3 regions of the Bacillus sp. z50 genome follow, and region 2 is predicted to be linked to each of the others. Evidence: predicted binding sites of a transcription regulator. Region 2 holds the regulator's gene; each other region holds the start of a gene.

Region 1 (3,292 bases), on a different contig from region 2:
CGAGGAACTGCCGGGCATATGCGGAAAGAGATTCCACATAGCGGCGCTGGCCCTCCGCATAGATTGTGTCAAAAGCCAGGGAGGACTTTCCGGAACCGGATAAACCCGTCAGTACAACCAGCTTATCCCGGGGGATTGTCACATCAATATCCTTAAGATTATTGGTCCTGGCCCCTTTAATTACAATTTTATCAAGTGCCATCCTATGTTCATCCTTCCACTTTTAACTCTAAAATTAAATCTCTAAGTTCGGCAGCACGTTCAAAATCAAGCGCTTTGGCTGCTTCCTTCATTTCTTTTTCCATATTTGCAATTACTTTTTGACGCTCTTTCTTGGAAAGTTTCTCGTATTTATTTGCAGCTTTTTCTTCTTCATCTTCCGTTATATGAGTGGCCCGAATGACATCGCGAATATCCTTCTGAATCGTCTTGGGAACGATGCCATGTTTCCTGTTATACTCTTCCTGAATCGCACGGCGCCTTTTAGTCTCTGAAATCGCTATTTCCATGGAATTCGTTATTTTATCTGCATACATAATAACATGACCGTTTGAATTACGGGCAGCACGGCCGACCGTTTGAATAAGAGACCGTTCTGAACGCAGGAATCCTTCTTTATCCGCATCAAGAATAGCTACGAGTGAGACCTCCGGAATATCAATCCCTTCACGCAGTAGATTTATTCCAATCAACACATCATATTTTCCAAGACGCAGATCTCTGATGATTTCGATTCGTTCGAGTGTTTTAATCTCAGAGTGTAAATATTGAACCTTGATGCCAAGCTCTTTTAAATAATCCGTTAAATCCTCAGACATTTTCTTAGTCAATGTAGTGATTAGGACACGCTCATCCCTTGTGATTCTCTCGTTAATTTCCCCTAACAAGTCATCAATTTGACCTTCAATCGGGCGAACATCAATAGTTGGATCCAGCAGTCCTGTTGGACGGATAATCTGTTCAACCATTTCCGGTGAATGCTCCTGTTCATAAGGCCCCGGTGTAGCAGATACATAAACAATCTGGTTGACATGTTCTTCAAACTCCTGAAATTGCAAAGGCCTATTATCCATTGCGGACGGCAAACGGAAACCATGATTGACAAGTACCTCTTTCCGGGCGCGGTCTCCATTATACATTCCGCGAACCTGCGGGACTGTAACATGGGATTCATCTATAACCATTAAAAAGTCTTTAGGGAAATAATCGATAAGGGTATAGGGGGTAGAGCCCGGCGGCCTTAAGGTCAGATGTCGGGAATAGTTCTCGATTCCTGAACAAAAGCCCATTTCTCTCATCATTTCAAGATCGTAACGGGTTCTTTGCTCCAACCGCTGTGCTTCGAGAAGCTTTCCTTCACCTCTTAAAAAGGTGAGCTGCTCTTCCAATTCCGTCTCAATATTTTGAATAGCAATCCTCATCTTTTCTTCTCTTGTAACGAAGTGGGATGCAGGGAAGATAGCTACATGATCTCTTTCGCCGATAATTTCTCCAGTCAGCGCATCCACCTCTCTGATCCGTTCCACTTCATCGCCGAAAAATTCAACACGTACACAGTGTTCATCCTTTGAGACTGGAAAAATCTCTACTACATCTCCTCTTACTCGAAATACTCCGCGTTGAAAGTTAATATCATTTCGTTCATATTGAATGTCGACCAATTTACGTAATAGCTGATTCCGCTCCATTTCCATGCCAACTCGTATGGATAAAACCATTTCCCCGTATTCTTCTGGAGAACCCAAGCCATAAATACAGGACACACTGGCAATAATAATGACATCCTTCCGCTCAAATAATGCAGATGTTGCAGAGTGGCGCAGTTTATCTATCTCATCATTAATACTGGCGTCCTTTTCTATAAAGGTATCAGTCTGAGGTACATACGCTTCAGGCTGATAGTAGTCATAGTAACTGACAAAATACTCGACTGCATTATTCGGAAAGAACTCTTTAAATTCACTGTACAGCTGTCCAGCAAGCGTCTTATTATGAGCAATGATAAGGGTGGGCTTATTAGTCTCTTTTATCACGTTTGAAATCGTGAATGTTTTTCCGGTTCCAGTAGCGCCAAGCAGCGTTTGATGCTTAACGCCATTATTAATTCCATTCACTAGCTCTTTAATTGCAGTTGGCTGGTCTCCTTGAGGAGTATACTTGGAAACCAATTCAAATTGTTTACTCACACAAAAGCCCCTTTCATCATTTTCATCTCAAGTCTCGTTTTATTTGATAACAATATTTTACCACAATCATCTATAAACAAACCAATAAAAAGCGAACAAACATTCCCTTTTTTAACTTTAATAATATCATTTATGCCCATCCTGCAAAAAAATAAAAGAGTCTTCCTCAATAATATGGAAGACTCAGTCTGTTGTTTATGCACTTTTAGGTGTTCTTTTGATCATGCGCTGAGAATACCAATACCCGGCCGTTAATGAAAATGCGTCAATTATAATCAGAGGCCAGGATGATGTATAGCCTTTATACGCTGATGCGGCGATTAGGGCAACCGTTAAACACAAACCGACTATGCAGCTATATGTCACTCTTGAAAAGAGCACAACTAATAAACCTGGAGCTAAAAGAGCTATTAAAATCTTCATCTGAGGTCTCACCTGCTTCCTCTGGAATCACGCAGCTATTTTCCAGCAATTCTATTCAGCTACAAATATATTACATTTCATGTGATTAATCCAGCAGGATACTAAGTTAATCGCTGACTGGCCCTCCATTTGGCACCCTCTGACTTCAAATGTGTCCATAGGCCTTTAGGATCATGTATGAAATTTTATCCAAAATTAGGTTTCGTTAACCAAATCTAAAGGAATTTATAAAGAAGCAAGTATTCATTAATATAGGAGGGAAAATATGAAACTTAAAAAATGGTTATCCATCTCTTCTGCTGCTTTCTTAGGGATTGCCTTAACAGCATGTTCGGATACCGAAGAAACCTCTACCGATGAGAACGATTCAAAAACAGTCGAAATTACATATGCCAGAGGAGTCGATACGACAGGCAGTACAGAAAAACTGATAGAGGCATTCGAGAAAGAACATCCCAATATTAAAGTAAACTATCAGGAAATGCCGAATAGTTCTACTCAACAGCACGATCAATATGTAACCGCATTCAGTAGTAAAAGCGCTGAAATCGACGTATTTGATGCAGATGTTGTTTGGCCGGCAGAGTTCGCCCAGGCTAACTACGCGATGGAATTAGACCGCTTCATTGATCAGGATAAAATAAATCTTGAGGACTACTTCCCCGGTCCAGTTGAAGCCGGGA
Region 2 (3,292 bases):
CCTTTTCTGTTTAAATTCTCCGTAATTTCAGCAAATGTTAATCCTTTAATACGCAGCTCAATAACCTCCTGTAAAGGTACCTCTGACCTTTCTCTTCCGCCTCCAAGATGTTGATTTGCTAAATTTCTTTGTGGTTTATATCCATTTTCAATTGCTCGTTTCATCCCTCTTCTGATTTTACTGTTTTGTAATTTTCGCTGATATTCCTCTACTATACTGATGATTTGCAAAAGCATGGCATCTGTTTCAGAAACCTCAAGCTCACCATTATGAGTAACCGTATATAATTTAACCCCTTCTTTATAGATGCAATGTAATAGAGCAATCTTGGCATTTCCTCTGCCCAGTCTTGTTTCATCCTGAATCAAGAGACCCTCGATTTCTCTATTTTTCATTTTTTCCAGCAAGATTAGAATGCCTTCTCGTTCTAAATCATATCCACTGGCTTGTTCTTTCTCGATTATTACCACCTCGAACCCCTTTATGGCAGCCAGTCTTGTTAACTCCTGCTCCTGCCTTTCCAGTGATGTTTCCTGTGAACTTTTATCTGTGCTGACTCTGCAATAAATTCCAACCTTCATTTTCTCTCACCATTCTTCTTTACATATAGATAAGGCCGGGAAACATTCCCGACCTTACTGATTATATAGTTATTTATCAGAATCTGCTAAGTGTAGCATTTCTGTATTTTCGTTCATTTTCTTTACAGGAATCACAATCGTTTGCCCTTCCTTTAAATGATTAATGTGCAAGTCATTATGTTCCTGAACCCAAGAGACAAATTCAGTCTGTGTCATTTCGTTGCCGTCAAAACGTTCAGCCATATCCCAAACTGTATCTCCTTTTTTAACCGTGATTTGTTGATAATCGTCTTTTGGTGCTTCAATATTTGTTACTATCATTGTAGTTATTAATAAGAAAAGACCTATAAAAAACAAGATTGAATAATTATAAGAAGTCCATAATTTTTTCATAAATAAACCCCCATCGAATGTATGTTCGTTTAATATAAATCAAGTATAAACCGAACAAACGTTTTGTGTCAATACAAAAAACGAACTTATGTTTGTACTGTTAAACAGGAAATGATATACTAAAAACAAGAAAAGCTAAAAGAGGTGCGGGAGATGACTACTAAATTATCCAAACGGCAACAGGATATTTTGCTATATATTAAAGAAGAAGTAAAAACGAAGGGCTATCCGCCTTCCGTTCGAGAAATTGGCGAAGCAGTCGGACTGGCTTCAAGTTCCACGGTTCATGGTCACTTAGCGCGATTGGAAAGCAAAGGACTCATCAGACGAGATCCTACCAAACCACGTGCTATTGAAATCCTGGATATGGATCCACATGACCATATTCCAAAAACAAATTCAGTTAATGTACCATTAATCGGGAAAGTAACTGCAGGGCAGCCTATTACAGCTATCGAAAATATAGAAGAATACTTCCCTCTGCCTGAGCATATGGCTCCTGCCGATGAAAATGTGTTTATGCTAGAAATTATGGGCGACAGTATGATTGAAGCTGGAATACTTAACGGTGACTATGTAATTGTTCGCCAGCAGCATACAGCAAACAACGGTGAAATTGTCGTAGCCATGACTGAAGATGATGAAGCTACCGTTAAACGTTTCTTTAAAGAAGATACTCATTTCCGTCTGCAGCCTGAAAATTCTATGCTCGAGCCTATCATTCTACAAAATGTCAGCATCCTTGGCAAAGTGATCGGGTTATACAGAAATATTCAATAAGAACGTTGGGACCGGCTTTCAGCCGGTTCTACTTTTGTGTTTAAAATCTATTATCTCTATTAAACTTATGCATTTAAGAATTGGCATATTCCATTTTATAAATAGATTAATACTTTTATTTATCTCGTTGTTTACATAATATTATTATGTGATACAAAAAAGCTTGCAACCATTTTGATTGCAAGCTTGAAGGTCCTATATATCCCATCCTTTGTAATAGTATCTTGATCGTTTACTCTCTTCATAACACGACTGGCAAATAGCAAATGGATAATTCCAACTTAACGGCTTATTGCATGACCGACACTTTGTTTGATATTTTTTAACCCCTTTTCTTAACTGATTATGTGCATCTGAACTGATTTCTTCTCTTACTCGCTCCCAATAGACCGTTTCACTTCTTCGATCTAATTTATACAAAAACAATAAATGCAATCCTACTGATTTATAAGATAATTCAAGTTCATCCAAGGAATCTTTCTTTATTAAAGGCTCTCTCAATTCTCTTCTATCCACAATGGCTTTCATATTATAGAGCCATTGATTAACGAGGCTCTCCTCATTCGCTGAAAAAGGTAAATGCAGAAAACCGTATAAATCAGTTATCGACATTCGTCCTTCTATTTGTTCATGGCGAATTAAATGATATAAAGCTTTTTCCTGAGTAAGCGGTGCTTTTGTTGTGCCGGAAGGATTTTTAAATTCATCCCATAATTCAAAGAATTGATCAAAACTCGAGTGATAACGTTTAAAACGTTCAAATACACCCTGTGTAGGTGCTATTGTAAATGTATTGATCGGCCGGTCTTCACCATTTAACAACCGTTTCATTAAACCAATTTGATCAGTAAATGCCACTCTTCCTTCATTATATATACCTTTACGGCCGGCACGGCCCGCTAACTGCTTTACTTCCTGGGAGGTTAATAAACGCCTTCTCGTGCCATCAAATTTATCATTTTCCAGAAAAACGACCCGCCTAATCGGTAGATTGAGCCCCATCCCGATAGCATCTGTAGATACAATCACTCGCGTCTCCCTGTTAATGAACCTCTGAATTTGTTTAGCTCTTGTCTCAGGAGGCATACTTCCATAGATTATACTTACTTTATGGCCGTTTCTCTCCAGCTTTGAAGCGGTTTGAAGCACTTTATTTCGAGAAAATACAATCAATGCATCTCCTGCCTTGGTATGTTCGATCTTAAAAGGTTTTTTCTCTACAATCAGCGGTATATCACGTTTGTATTCATGAATTTCAATATCATTTCCCTGAAGCAGATTTAAAATCATCCTTTTCGAATTGTGACTGCCTATGATGTGAACTTCCCGAGCACGCGCTTTATTAATAGCTCTAAACCAAGAAAACCCACGATCTTTATCTGCGATCATTTGCGCTTCGTCTATAACCATGACGTCGAATTCATCTTTCTCGGTAAACATTTCAATTGTGCAGGAATAATGCGTGGCATTTGCAATATCCTTTTCTTCTTCACCTGTCTTTAATGCACAGGCAATTCCGTTGTTTTTAAGCGTTTCAT
Region 3 (3,292 bases), on a different contig from region 2:
TTTCTTTTTCCATTTTTCTTTACCCCTTTTGTTTTGATATCCCATGGCAAAGTTATCAGAACTGAAATCGATGTTAAAAATTCATTATCTGTATATTTCTTACTTCTAGGTCTATATACATAGTAAACTTTTTGTGGAATTTTGTCTAATATTTGCGTTTTCATGTCCTCAAAATTGGGTAGTAAAGTTTATTTAGAACAAAAAAGAAGAGCCATAACCAACATATGCATAAGCTTATAGCAAATTGCAGGCCATCAATTTTTCAATTGTACGTCCATAATTTCCTGATAAAATACAAAACAAACATCTCCGTCCTCATCAACGATATGAAGCTTTTGAGCCTGTTCATTGCAATAATGAATATGTCCTTCCACCGTACCGTACCGGCGACTGGCTGTACGGTAATAGCGGATCATCACAGGCTTCCCATATTCCAAAGCCTCCATAATTATCGTATTCATCGCTTCCACTTGCTGTTCATCAAGCTCATTCCTTGTTTCATAGCTGTCCTCATGTGCCCATGCTCTAAGCATTGTTACGTGTTCAGGCAGCATCATTGATGTCCATTTTATTTTTCCGCGATCTCGAATCATTCCCTGCAGCCTCCATTTCACTTGTCTGTTATGCTCTATGTCCTCCAACCAACGTACTTCGATGCTTGGCCGTTCCTGCCTCTGTATACGACACGGCACGTAAAATCGCATTCGATCCAAATTTTTTACGCATTCGATCCATCACAAAGCCAAGTTCGCGTTTGCGCCAGCTATCCTGGTCAAATAGACTGATTTGCATCTCTCGATCGGGGATAACATTCGAAAGTGTAATAGAAATTTTCCTAACTGTTTTGCCTGTATAAAACCGTTCAAACAAGGTTAAACACATTTCATAAATATCCATCGTAATATTGGTCGGCGTTTCTCTTGTCATAGAGCGATGAAATCCGCCTCCAAATTCATCCTGGCTATAATAAATTCCCAAGCTGACGGTTCTGCCCGCCATCCCGCTTGCACGTGTTCTTCTTGCTACTTCCTCACTCATTTCCAGAATAACATGCTTGATTTCCTCAGGCTTTTTATAATCACGCAGTAAAACCTGGCCTTTTCCAAAGCTGATTTGCCCTTCCATAATCGGAGCACCGATATCCGATAAATCAACACCCCAGGCATGGTGATACAATTGATTGCCCATAATGCCAAACTTCTTTTCAAGCGTCGCCAGATCATAACGCGCCAATTGACCGATTGAAAAAATCCCCATTCCATTCAGCTTCTTTTCCATCGGCTTTCCGATTCCCCACATTTCGCTCAAGGGGGATAAGGGCCATAATTTTTCTGGTACATCCTCATAGGTCCATTGGGAGATTCCTTTTTTCTTGGCCTCCAAATCAAGACACAGCTTAGCAAGCAGCATATTCGGACCGATTCCAATCGCGCATGGAAGCTGGAATTCCCGATCAATTTCATCCTGGATTTTTTCAGCAATTTCTACGATATCTCCCCATAGACGAGTGGTCCCATCCACCTTTAAGAAGCTTTCATCCACACTGTACGTATGAATTGCGCTTTTAGGTACATATCGATTGAATAAACGGCTGATTTCAGTAGAGATACGCAAATACGTAGCCATATTAGGATTAACCTTTATAATGCGCGGATCATCCGGAATCTCAAACAATCTCGAGCCTGTCTTAATGCCAAACTCTTTCTTCATTTTGGGAGATGAAGCCAGCACCACACTGCCGCTCCGTTCCGTATCACTCACCACAGCCAAATAACATTCAAGCGGATCCAGTCCCATCATCACCGCTGAACAGCTGGCAAAAAAACTTTTCATATCCACGCACATAACATAATGATGCGGTAAAGTACTGTAATCAATCATGTTAAAACCTTCTTTTAAATAGAATGTATGTTCGTCTTTATTATATTCTTAATGATAAGCGAATATACGTTCGTATTCAATGGAAAATTATTTACAATTTATGTATAAGAGCATGGAAGCGTGCAAATACTTTAAGACAACGGACATAGTTCACCATAAAAATTTACGAAAACGTTTTAAAAACAGTCGCTTCATCTACTATTATTTTCACTTTTCTCCTTTTCAATTCGCTCATAAATAAGTAAATTAGAGCAATTATGTTGAGTTTCGTTCAATTATTACGAAAATCGCTCAATTCCACTCCATTTCCGCTCGATTATATGGAATTCCGCTCAATTAATATCAATTTCCGCTCAATTCCTGCGAAAATCGGCTGGATTACTAGACTAATCTAGCTTATACAGTCATTTAGTCACTCAAATTTTGACTCGTAAGTCTCGAAAACTCTTAATTTAAGATCTTTTTGCAAAAAATAATAGAAAAATTGATTACTAATCTATTTGAAGGGTTATATAGAAGGATGAACGAACTATGTTGGTTATTTCATCATGCAATGCTTTTCAATCATATAGAAAAAATATGATAGAGCCATGATTAGCAAATCCTAAAGCATAATGAATTCAAAATCTTCGAAAAAGATATATAATAGCAGTGTAAGAGTGATTTTCAAAGAAGTAATCTGATATATTTTCCAGAAAAATAAAAATAAAAGGAGAATGATCACATGATTGTTGTTCAAAACAAAATTAAAACCAAACCAGGTTTCGCAGAAAAAATGGCAGGCCGTTTCACTTCCGGTAACGAATTAGATAAATTTAAAGGATTTGTTAAAGTAGAGGTTTTACTTACAGAGGGCCTGACAGAATATGATGAGATGAGCGTCAATATGTACTGGGAGGATGAAGAAAGCTTCCTTGCCTGGAAAAACAGCGACTCCTTCAAAAAAGCGCACAAACGTCCGGAAGGCAAACCGGATGAAGCTAAACAGGACTCTCCTATGTTAGGAAGCCAACAAACTACATTTAGAGTAGCGTCTGTAAAAGAAGCAGCTCCAACAAAATAATGTACGCAAAAGGTCTTTCCAAAAACTTAGGAAAGACCTTTTATGCTATATTCTATCAATATAATCATGCTCAATTGTATTAATTAGCAGCAAACTCACGCACGGATAATCCAAAATCCATTTCCTTGGTTATAGCTTGCAACTGATAATAGTCACGCAGTTTTTCAACAATCTCTTCGGGTGGTTTTGCATGATAATACCCTTTTCGCGTAGTCGTCATACCACTAATTTTCTGCAAATCGACAAGTGATTCACACATTTTAATGGCCGAGCCGAATGAATCGATAATCGGGACATCTTCAATATGATGAATACCGTGGGTTGCTAAAAATATATTCATCGGACCTT

The links. The regulator LexA, encoded in region 2, represses DNA repair genes until DNA is damaged. The targets are predictions, from matches to a motif close to CGAACATATGTTCG.
Region 1: a site for LexA is predicted at 2,279-2,292, ahead of uvrB (excinuclease ABC subunit UvrB). Genes of this name have one in related genera too.
Region 3: a site for LexA is predicted at 1,941-1,954, ahead of AC4G3N_RS03090 (Y-family DNA polymerase). Genes of this name have one in related genera too.

The regions. Positions count from the first base shown of each region.
Region 1 covers NZ_JBZFQL010000003.1:380,577-383,868, reverse strand. Annotated here, with positions in the region: gene uvrA (excinuclease ABC subunit UvrA) at 1-202, opposite strand, end outside; gene uvrB (excinuclease ABC subunit UvrB) at 210-2,186, opposite strand; gene AC4G3N_RS11205 (CsbA family protein) at 2,382-2,609, opposite strand; gene AC4G3N_RS11200 (ABC transporter substrate-binding protein) at 2,875-3,292, shown strand, end outside.
Region 2 covers NZ_JBZFQL010000002.1:7,402-10,693, forward strand. Annotated here, with positions in the region: gene AC4G3N_RS05865 (YneB family resolvase-like protein) at 1-581, opposite strand, end outside; gene yneA (cell division suppressor protein YneA) at 651-974, opposite strand; gene lexA (transcriptional repressor LexA) at 1,128-1,754, shown strand; gene AC4G3N_RS05880 (helicase-related protein) at 1,950-3,292, opposite strand, start outside.
Region 3 covers NZ_JBZFQL010000001.1:650,544-653,835, forward strand. Annotated here, with positions in the region: gene AC4G3N_RS03080 (hypothetical protein) at 1-13, opposite strand, end outside; gene AC4G3N_RS03085 (YolD-like family protein) at 255-593, opposite strand; gene AC4G3N_RS03090 (Y-family DNA polymerase) at 622-1,881, opposite strand; gene AC4G3N_RS03095 (heme oxygenase) at 2,606-2,944, shown strand; gene AC4G3N_RS03100 (aspartate/glutamate racemase family protein) at 3,024-3,292, opposite strand, start outside.